2 regions of the Arthrobacter ramosus genome follow, and region 2 is predicted to be linked to the other one. Evidence: riboswitches for the same ligand, from Rfam matches in the RefSeq annotation. Region 2 holds a riboswitch; the other holds the start of a gene.

The links. A riboswitch is a leader RNA that binds a small molecule or an ion and turns the genes downstream of it on or off. The one in region 2 is predicted to bind glycine.
Region 1: linked by a shared signal. The riboswitch ahead of lipA (lipoyl synthase) and the one ahead of gcvP (aminomethyl-transferring glycine dehydrogenase) in region 2 are both predicted to bind glycine.

Annotation. Positions count from the first base shown of each region.
Region 1 is NZ_BAAAWN010000001.1:147,707-152,710, reverse strand. Features, by position in the region: gene dhaK (dihydroxyacetone kinase subunit DhaK) at 1-238, opposite strand, end outside; gene ABD742_RS00760 (MIP/aquaporin family protein) at 235-990, opposite strand; gene ABD742_RS00755 (IclR family transcriptional regulator) at 1,160-1,918, shown strand; glycine riboswitch at 2,026-2,124, shown strand; glycine riboswitch at 2,126-2,229, shown strand; gene lipA (lipoyl synthase) at 2,279-3,304, shown strand; gene ABD742_RS00745 (methylenetetrahydrofolate reductase) at 3,321-4,136, shown strand; gene ABD742_RS00740 (anti-sigma factor) at 4,171-4,878, opposite strand; gene ABD742_RS00735 (sigma-70 family RNA polymerase sigma factor) at 4,875-5,004, opposite strand, start outside.
Region 2 is NZ_BAAAWN010000001.1:3,996,750-4,001,753, forward strand. Features, by position in the region: gene gcvP (aminomethyl-transferring glycine dehydrogenase) at 1-2,423, opposite strand, end outside; glycine riboswitch at 2,476-2,583, opposite strand; glycine riboswitch at 2,585-2,682, opposite strand; gene ABD742_RS18400 (TetR/AcrR family transcriptional regulator) at 2,871-3,419, opposite strand; gene ABD742_RS18405 (MFS transporter) at 3,502-5,004, shown strand, end outside.

The DNA.
Region 1 (5,004 bases), 3.8 Mb from region 2:
GTGATGTAAAGATCTCACCGGCGCACGCGGCATCCAGCATCCCTGCGCCGACGAACCCGCTGTGCAGCGGTTCATGGCCCGAGCCACCTCCGGAGACCAGTGCGACGCGTCCCTCCCGTGGTGCGGTGCTGAAAACGATGCGGTTCTCGAAATCAACGGAAAGTTGGCCGTGCGCGGCGGCGACACCGCGCAGGGCGTCTGCCAGCAGAGTCTGCGGGGAGTTGATCAGCTTGTTCACGCCCGGGACTCCTGCTCGGTCAGCGCCTCGGTGAGCGAGGTGCGGTCAGCCTGGGTGCGCGAGATGAGCCCGAACAACAATCCCGCGGCGACGCCCGCGGCAAGTTCGGCGACAACATAAACAGGCCATTGCTCCCAGTGAACGGTTCCGCCCATCAGGAACTGTACGAGCATCGGCCCGGTGGTCCTGGCGGGGTTGATCGATGCCCCCGTGGCGGGCGCGACGGGGATGATTGCGGCGAACACGATGAAGCCGATGACAATCCCGGCGAAACCCGGTGCGGCCTTGCGGTGGATCACGCCGAAGACCGTGAAGACCAGAATGAACGTGCCGATGAATTCAGCGGTGAAAGCCTGCCAGACGGGGATGTCACCATAGGCGGCCACCCCGAGGCCCAGCTCACTGGCCTTCTGGCCGAGGACCGCAATGATCGCGAGGGAACCTGCAACAGCACCCAGTACCTGGGCTGCGAGGTATCCCGGCACGTCACGCCACGGGAACTTCCCTGTGGCGGCCAGCGCCACGGTCACTGCGGGGTTGATGTGGTTTCCCGAGATGTAACCGAAGACGTAGACGGTGCCAATGACGACTGCACCAAACGACAGGGAGATGAAGCCCAGCTCCGAACCGGTAAACGGCGCATTGCCGCGGGCGATGGCGAGGGCCGGGACGGATCCTACTCCTACGAACACGAGGAACGCGGTCCCCAGGAACTCGGCAGCGACGCGCTGCCACATGCGGTTTTCGTCCATGACGAAAGTTCTCCTTTGAACGGTGGATGAAATTAGCCGAAGAGTCGGATTCGACATTGTCAACTCTGATTCGGTATTATCGAATAATGCCGTTTAGGATCCCTGGTTGTCAAGGGGTTAAATTGACATGTCGAACGGAGAAGCCAATTGATGATGGGAGAGTGGAGCTGTGATCCAGTCGATTGACCGAGCGGCCAAAATCCTCGGGCTCCTTCAGGGCGCCAGGCGCCTTGGAATCTCCGAACTGGCCGCCGCATTGGAGCTTCCGCCTTCCACGGTCCACGGACTCGTGAAATCGCTGCAGGCACACGGGCTGGTCGCCCAGGAAAGCTCCGGAAACCGCTACATGCTCGGGCCCGCGCTGCTGAAACTTTCGAGCGTCTACCTCGACACCCTTGACGTCCGGGCCCGCGCGATGCGGTGGATGCACGAGTTGTCCCGACGGACCGGTTACGCGACGCGACTGGGTGTGAACCTTCTCGGCGAAGTTTTGATCATTCATCACGACCGCCGCCCAGACGGCACAGAGCAAATGCCGGAAACAGGACTCAACCTGCCCGCCCACGCCTCTGCTCTCGGAAAAGTACTACTCGCCTACAACCCCGAGTTCGAAAACGACGTGCTCAGCAAGCCGCTGGCCGAATTTACCGGCGAAACCATTACCAACCCCGCAGTCCTCCGATCCCAGCTTGAGGAAGTGCGCAAGAACGCGCTCGGGTTGGAATACGAGGAAGCGGTGATTGGCGAAGCTTCCATCGCGGCCCCCGTCTACGATGAAAGCGGGACCGTCATCGCCGTTTTGTCGGTAGTGCTCTCCGCGAGCGAGTGGCCGGCAAGCGAGGCCACCGTCCGCGAACTCCGCGACGCCGCGTGGACAATTTCGCGGGAACTCGGAGCTTCCGTATGGTCCTCACAAGGCGCCCGCTAGACCTTGCGCCAACCAGAACCCGCGACAATTGCGACAGCCACTCTTTGCGTGCCGCACAGGCACCGGATACCATGTGAGACGTGTCACCGAAAGGCGGCACGTGCTTATGATCTGCGGCGGGAGAGCCCTGCCGGTACGTTTCAGCAGGCGCCGTAGGAGCAAATCCTCCCCAGGAATCTCTCAGGCCCATGTACCGCCGCGGCAAGGCAACTCTGGAAAGCAGCCCGGGCAACCGGACTCACCGACGGTGCAAGCGTCCAGCCGAGAGGCGGAGACGCGGAAACTCTCAGGTCCAATACAGAGCGGGGAGGAACCGAATCATCGTGGTGCGTCCGCGCCACCTGAATTATGGAGTTCCTCATGACCCTGGCACCTGAAGGCCGTAAGCTGCTGCGCGTTGAACAACGCAACAAAGCCGTCCCGGTCGAACGCAAGCCCGAGTGGATCAAGGCCAAGGTCCAGATGGGCCCGGAATTCGTGGGCCTGAAGAACCTCGTGAAAAAAGAAGGCCTGCACACCGTCTGCGAGGAAGCCGGCTGCCCGAACATCTTCGAGTGCTCGGAAGACAAGGAAGCGACCTTCCTGATCGGCGGCTCCGAATGCACCCGCCGCTGCGACTTCTGCCAGATCGACACCGGCAAACCCTCCCCCGTGGACATGTTCGAACCCACCAAGGTCGCCCGCTCCGTCCAGGCCATGGCCCTGCGCTACGCCACCGTCACCGGCGTCGCCCGCGACGACCTGGCAGACGAAGGCGTCTGGCTCTACGCCGAAACCGTCCGCAAGATCCACGAACTGAACCCCGGCACCGGCGTCGAACTGCTCATCCCCGACTTCTCCGGCAAACCCGAACACATCCAGGCGATCTGCGACTCGAACCCGGAGGTCTTCGCGCACAACGTCGAAACCGTGCCCCGGATCTTCAAGCGCATCCGCCCCGCGTTCCGCTACGACCGCTCCCTGGACGTCATCACCCAGGGCCGGGCCGCCGGCATGGTCACCAAATCCAACCTGATCCTGGGCATGGGCGAAACCCGGGAAGAGATCTCCGAAGCCCTTACCGACCTGCGCGCCGCCGGCTGTGACCTGATCACCATCACCCAGTACCTGCGCCCCTCCGAACGGCACCTGCCCGTGGACCGCTGGGTCAAACCCCAGGAATTCGTCGAACTCGCCACCGAAGCCGAGGAAACCGGCTTCCTCGGCGTCATGTCCGGCCCCCTGGTCCGCTCCTCCTACCGCGCCGGACGCCTCTGGGCCACCGCGATGCGCAAGAAAGGCCGCGAAATCCCCGCCCACCTGGCCCACATCGCCGAAGGCATCCAGGACTCCGGCACCACCCGCCAGGAAGCCCGCACCCTCCTCGCACACCACACGACGGCCTGATCCGCAAGGAGCCAGCATGTTCCCCACCCGGATTGAAATCATTCCCTCGGACGGAATCGTTGAGAAAGTCCAGGCCGCTGTGCCGCTTTCCACTGCGCTCACCGTTACCTGCCTGCCCCATCACGGCATCGCACGGACCATGGAGGCTTCCATCAAGCTCAGCCTTCTGGGCTACAACGTGATTCCGCACCTCTCGGCGCGCGGGCTGGAGCACCGGGCGCAGCTTTCCGGCATCCTCCGGGACTGCGGGGCCGCCGGGATCGCGGAGGTCTTCGCCATCGGTGGAGACGGTGCGCAAGCTGCCGGCCCCTATCGATCGAGCCTTCCCCTCTTGGCGGACATCGCCGAGTACTCCGGCGGTAGCATCACCGCGGGCATCGCCGGTTACCCCGAGGGGCACCCTTCCGTGAGCGGACTGGACTTGCTGGATGCCCTGTTGGCCAAACAACATTTGGCCACGCACGTTGTCACGCAAATGTGCTTCTCCGCCCCGAAGGTCCTCGATTACGCAGCACTCCTGCGCCGCGAAGGGGTCGACCTGCCAGTGTGGGCCGGTGTTGCCGGGGCCGTTCCGCGGACAAAACTGCTGGCGCTCGCGACCCAGATCGGCGTCGGGACATCCCTGAAGTTCCTCAGTAACAAAGGAACCACCCTTGCCCGCAAGCTTCTAGGCGTGGACAAGTACTCACCGGAAGGCCTGGTTTCCGAACTCATGGCGCACCCGGATGGTGTCTCTGGAATCCATCTCTACAGTTTCAACCGACTGGACATGCCCACCTGGGAACGAGGCGATCTGCCCGATCCTGCGGCCAGCGAAGCCGCATCAGCGTAGCCGCGTACGCTGACCGCCTAGGTCCTGGGGACCCCTAGCTCCCCGGGACCGAAATCACCGCGACCGTCTTTTGGTTGTCATCGCGCAGTTCCACGCCCGAAATCCCGGCGAGCTGGACCGGCGTCGCGCCCGTGACCTTGATGTGGCCGCTGGACGTCGCGGTCCAACCGCAAGCCATTTCCTCCGTGCCGTCGCGGCCCTTGACCCACAGGTACATCGTGCCTTGCGCCGGCATGCTGCGGCCTTCCAGTTGCAGCTCGGTCCCCCACGCCTTCCTGACGAGCCCCACCGTGAGCTGCAGGCCGTTGTCTGTCTGCAGCGAATAGCTGGCGTCAGGCTTGGGCGGCTGGTTCAACACGGGCCCCGCCAGTATGCCCAACCCAAGGCATGCGGCGGCTACGGCACCCACCAGAGCCACCCACCGGCGTCGGGATTTCCGCCGCCGTGCTGCCATTTTCAAGAGAATCGGCTGCGGGAGCGTTTCTGAAAAAGCCCCCAAAAGTGAGCGGGCGTCGGACGGAACTGCGGCGGAGGGTTCGACGGCGGGTCGCCCGGCGGCGACCGCGACGGCGTCGGGCACGGGGACGGCGTCGAGCAGGGCCGGGAGGCTCTCCAGCTCCCCCAGTTCGAGCCGGCAATCAGCGCAGCTTGCCAAGTGCTCCTCGAAAAGCCGGGCCTCCGCGGGCTCGAGGCCGCCGAGCAAGTAGGCGCCCAGCAATTGGTGAAGTCCGGTTTCGTTCACCGCTGCACCCCCATTTCGTCGAGAATCGTGCGAAGCGCCCTGACGGCGTAGAAGGCCCGCGATTTCACCGTACCGCTGGGGATGTTGAGTCTCAGCGCGGCCTCGTTCACCGTGAAACGTTCGTAA
Region 2 (5,004 bases):
AGGTCCAGGATGCACTCGTGGGCCACGAGTCCGCCTTCACCGGTGTAGAGAACGGGGAAGTACTCGTTGAGGCGCGAGGCGATGTAGTTCGCGGCAAGCAGCGCGGACTTGGTGGCTTCGGTGAGGCCTTCGCCGCCCATGAGCTTCACGTAGGCCCAGGAAACCGGCAACACACCCGCGGAACCGTAACGCGAGGCGGAAATGGCCACGCCGCGCCCGTCTTCATGGGCTGCGTTGTTGGCATCGCCGGGCATGAAGGGTGCAAGGTGCGCCTTGGCCGCGACCGGGCCAACGCCCGGTCCGCCGCCGCCGTGCGGGATGCAGAAGGTCTTGTGCAGGTTCAGGTGGGACACGTCGCCGCCGAACTTGCCCGGCTGGGCCAGGCCCACCAAGGCGTTCAGGTTGGCACCGTCAACGTACACCTGGCCGCCGGCTGCATGCACGGAGTCGCAGATTTCGCGGACGTCGGCGTCGTACACGCCGTGCGTGGAGGGGTAGGTGATCATGATGGCCGAAAGGACGTCCTTGTTGGCGTCGATCTTGGCCTGCAGGTCCGCGTGGTCGATGGTGCCGTCGGCCGCGGTGGCCACGACGACCACCTTCATGCCGGCCAGTACTGCCGAGGCGGCGTTGGTGCCGTGGGCTGAAGCCGGGATGAGGCAGACGTTGCGCTGGGCCTCGCCGCGGGAGTGGTGGTAGCCGCGGATGGCCAGCAGGCCCGCGAGCTCGCCCTGGGAACCGGCGTTGGGCTGGATGGAGACCTGGTCATAGCCCGTGATCTCCGTGAGGTCAGCTTCCAAATCTTCGATCAGTTCGCGCCAGCCCTCGGTCTGGGAATCCGGGGCAAAGGGGTGGATCGAGGCGAATTCCGGCCAGGAAATGGCTTCCATCTCCGCGGTGGCGTTCAGCTTCATGGTGCACGAACCCAGCGGGATCATGGTGCGGTCCAGCGCCAGGTCGCGGTCCGAAAGCTTGCGGATGTAGCGCAGCAGCTGGGTCTCGGAACGGTGGGTGTTGAACACCGGGTGCTGAAGGTAGTCGGAAGAACGCTCGACGGCGGCCTCCAGGGCGAAGCCCTCTCCCCCGCCTGCGAGCGAAGCGCCGAACGCCGCAGCGACGTCGGCGAGGACGGTCGCCGTCGTCGTCTCGTCAACGGAGACGCCGACCGTGTCGGCGTCGATGCCGCGCAGGTTGATGCCCTTGGCCTCGGCGGCTGCAACGATCGCGGCAGCCTTGCCCGGGACCCGGACGGTGACGGTGTCGAAGAAGCTGCCGTGCAGGACCTCAAGGCCCGCGGCCTTCAAGGACGCCGCCAGGGTCCGGGCGTGGTTGTGGGCGGTCTCGGCGATCGCCTTCAGGCCATCGGGGCCGTGGTAGACCGCGTACATCGAGGAAACGATGGCCAACAGGGCCTGCGCGGTGCAGATGTTGGACGTCGCCTTCTCGCGGCGGATGTGCTGCTCGCGGGTCTGCAGCGCCAGGCGGTAAGCGGGAGTGCCGGCGTCGTCCTTGGAAACGCCCACCAAGCGGCCCGGCATCGAGCGCTCGAGGCCCTTCTGGACAGCCATGTACGCGGCGTGCGGGCCGCCGAAGAACAACGGCACCCCGAAGCGCTGGGTGGAGCCGACGGCGATGTCGGCGCCCTGCTCGCCCGGAGGCGTGATCAGGGTGAGGGCGAGCAGGTCCGCGGCGACGGTGACGAGGGCACCGCGTTCCTTGGCGGCGGCGATCACGGCGGCATGGTCGAACACCCGACCCGAAACGCCCGGCTGCTGCAGCACGATGCCGTTGATGTCGCCGTCGGGCAGGCCCCGGGACAGGTCCGCGATCTCCACCTCGAAGCCCAGCGCCTCGGCGCGGCCCTTCACGATGGCGATGGTCTGCGGCAGGCAGTCGGCGTCGAGGACGGTCTTGCCGTCATGGGCCGTCTTGTTCTTATTGGCACGGCGCATCATCAGGAAGGCCTCCGCCACGGCGGTGGCTTCGTCCAGCAGGGAGGCGTTGGCGATGGGCAGGCCCACGAGATCCTGGACCATGGTCTGGAAATTCAGCAGGGCTTCGAGGCGGCCCTGGGAAATTTCCGGCTGGTACGGGGTGTAGGCCGTGTACCAGGCCGGGGATTCGAGGATGTTGCGGCGGATCACTGGCGGAGTGACGGTGTCGTAGTAGCCCTGGCCGATCATCTGCACGGCCGTCTTGTTCTTGGCCGCCAGCTTGCGAAGTTCAGCCAGAACTTCCACCTCGCTGAGGGCGTTCTGGAGCGTCAGTGCGACGTCCTGGCGGATGTCATTGGGAACCGCGGTGTCTACGAGCGAATCGACACTGTCGTAACCAACAGACTTGAGCATGATGTCAATGTCGGCCTGGCGGCGGGCGCCGATATGCCGGTCAACGAACGTAGTGGAGGTTGAACTAACCGTCACGAAGGAACTCCATCAATAAGGCGGCGAAGGGTACGCCACAGCTAATCGGGTTCCTCCCCGCTCTGTATTGGACCTGAGAGTTTCCGCGGAACCGTGCTTGTGGCACTGTTTCGCTTGCACCGTCGGTGAGCACGCGTCAGCGTGCTGCTTTCCAGAGTTGCCTTGCCGCGGCGGTGCGTGGGCCTGAGAGATTCCTGGGGAGGATTTGCTCCTACGGCGCCTGCATCACTTGCCTGCAGGACTCTCCCGCCGCAGATCAAAGGCTTATTCAGTTATGTGAATCGATCGTGGTTGCCGGTGACGGCTGCCACAACTCTCAATTGTCCTATGGACTGCCCGCGACCGCAAATGTGGTCACCGACCCCGCCCGGCTTTCCCAACTAGCTCGCACTAGATGTCGTTTTGGAGCCTCTAAACGACAACAACTGCGAGTTAGTTGGGCCCCACTCAGTCACGGAGGCGTTCGACGGCGGCCAGCAGCGCACCGACGTCGGCGCTCCTCGCGCTGGCCTTGACTTCCGTATCACCGGCGCCGCCCTCAAGCATTGCGTTGAAGTAAAGTCCATCGCCCATATACCGGACCGCTTTGGCCATTTCGGGCCCCACTTCCTCGGCCAGCACATCGAGCCATTGCTGCTGGATCCCGGCGAAGCGCCTGCGGGTTTCTTCATGCGCCACTTCCGCGAGCCGCGTAGCTGCCACGAACACCCGGTCCAAGGGAGTATCCGCCCAGAGGGAAGACTTGATGAAGAACGCGGCCGCGCCTTCGGGTGCTGCCTTCATTGCCTCGATATCCAGCGCGGCAAGCCCGTCCATGCGTTCAAGCAAGGAACCGATCATGGCTTCCTTGTTGGGGAAATGGTAGAGCAAGCCGCCCTTGGAGACGCCTGCACGCTTTGCGACGGCGTCCAGGGTGGCAGCCCGCTCCCCCACCTCGATCAGCAGGGCTTCAAAGGCATCCAGGACAGCGTCCCGGGCAATAGGTTTTCGCGGCATGGTGTCCATCATCCCTTAGTTCGATGCGGTAATTTTATAAGTCAGATTGAAACTATACCGTCCAGACGGTACAGTTATCTTCATGTTCACGCCGTCCACAACCCAGCACCCCCGCACCCCTTCGATCCAATCCGCCCCGTGGCGCGATTGGGCTGCCCTGGCACTCCTGATGTTCCCCGTGCTGCTGGTGGCTGTGGACAATACGGCACTCACATTTGCCCTGCCGCAAATCGCCCGTTCGTTGGAGGTCGGGGGCGTGCAGCTGCTGTGGGTCGTCGATGCGTACCCGCTGGTTCTCGCAGCCCTGTTGGTGTCCATGGGAAACCTGGGAGACCGGATCGGCCGCCGGCGCTTGCTGCTGATCGGCAGCACGGGCTTTGCCGCCGTTTCCGCGGCCACCGCCTTCGCGCCGTCGGCTGAATGGCTCATCGCTGGACGCGCCAGCATGGGCATCTTCGGCGCCATGCTCATGCCGTCCACGCTGTCCTTGATCCGCAACATCTTCCCGGACCCTAACCGCCGCCGGCTCGCCGTCGCCGTGTGGGCCGCGGGATTCTCCGGCGGCGCCGCGCTCGGGCCGATCTTCGGTGGCTGGCTCGTGGAGCACTTCTGGTGGGGAGCCGTGTTCCTGGTTGCAGTGCCGCTGTTGCTGCCCCTGCTCGCCTTCGGCCCGTCCCTCATTCCGGAGTCCAAGGATCGCAACCCGGGCAAACCGGACGTTCCCAGCGTCGTGCTGTCCATCTTGACGATGGCCCCCGTGGTTTATGGCATCAAGGAGGCCGCCGTGCACGGTTTTGGCCCTGGACCCGCGGCCTTCATGGCGTCCGGCCTGGCCATGGGAATCGTCTTCGTCCGCAGGCAGCGCTCTTTGGCATCGCCCATGTTGGACGTACGGCTTTTCCGGAACAAGGTGTTCAGCACGGCCATCACGGCCAACGTCTTGTCCCTGTTCTCCATGACGGGCTTCATCTACTTCTTCGCGCAGCACTTGCAGCTCGTGGAAGGCCAATCCCCCATGCAGGCGGGGATCGCGATGGTTCCGGCACTGCTGGCCACCATCGTGGCGGGCCTGGTGGTGGTTCCGTTGGTCAAGCGGATCCGCCCGGGCCTGGTGGTGGCATCGGGCTTGGCGCTGAGCGCAGTGGGATACCTCGTGGCCGCCTTGGGCAACCACAGCCAGGGTCCGGGGTACCTTTTGACGGCACTCCTGCTGCTGGCCATAGGGGTCGGCTCGGCGGAGACCATCTCCAACGACCTGATCCTCGGCGCGGTTCCCGCCGACAAGGCGGGCGCGGCATCGGCGATCTCCGAAACGGGTTACGAACTCGGATCATTGCTGGGCACGGCCGTGCTTGGCTCCATCCTGACAGCGTCTTACCAACACCACTTGTTGCTTCCGGGCGAATTGTCCGGCCACGCAGCCGAACGCTCGAGGGAGACGCTCGCCGGAGCCGTGGACACCGCGGCCACGCTGCCCCAGCCATTGGGCGACGCCCTGGCCGCCGCCGCGCGAGCCGCGTTCGAATCGGGCGTCCACATCACGGCAGCGATCGGGCTGGTACTGATGGCGGGAGCGGCAGTCCTT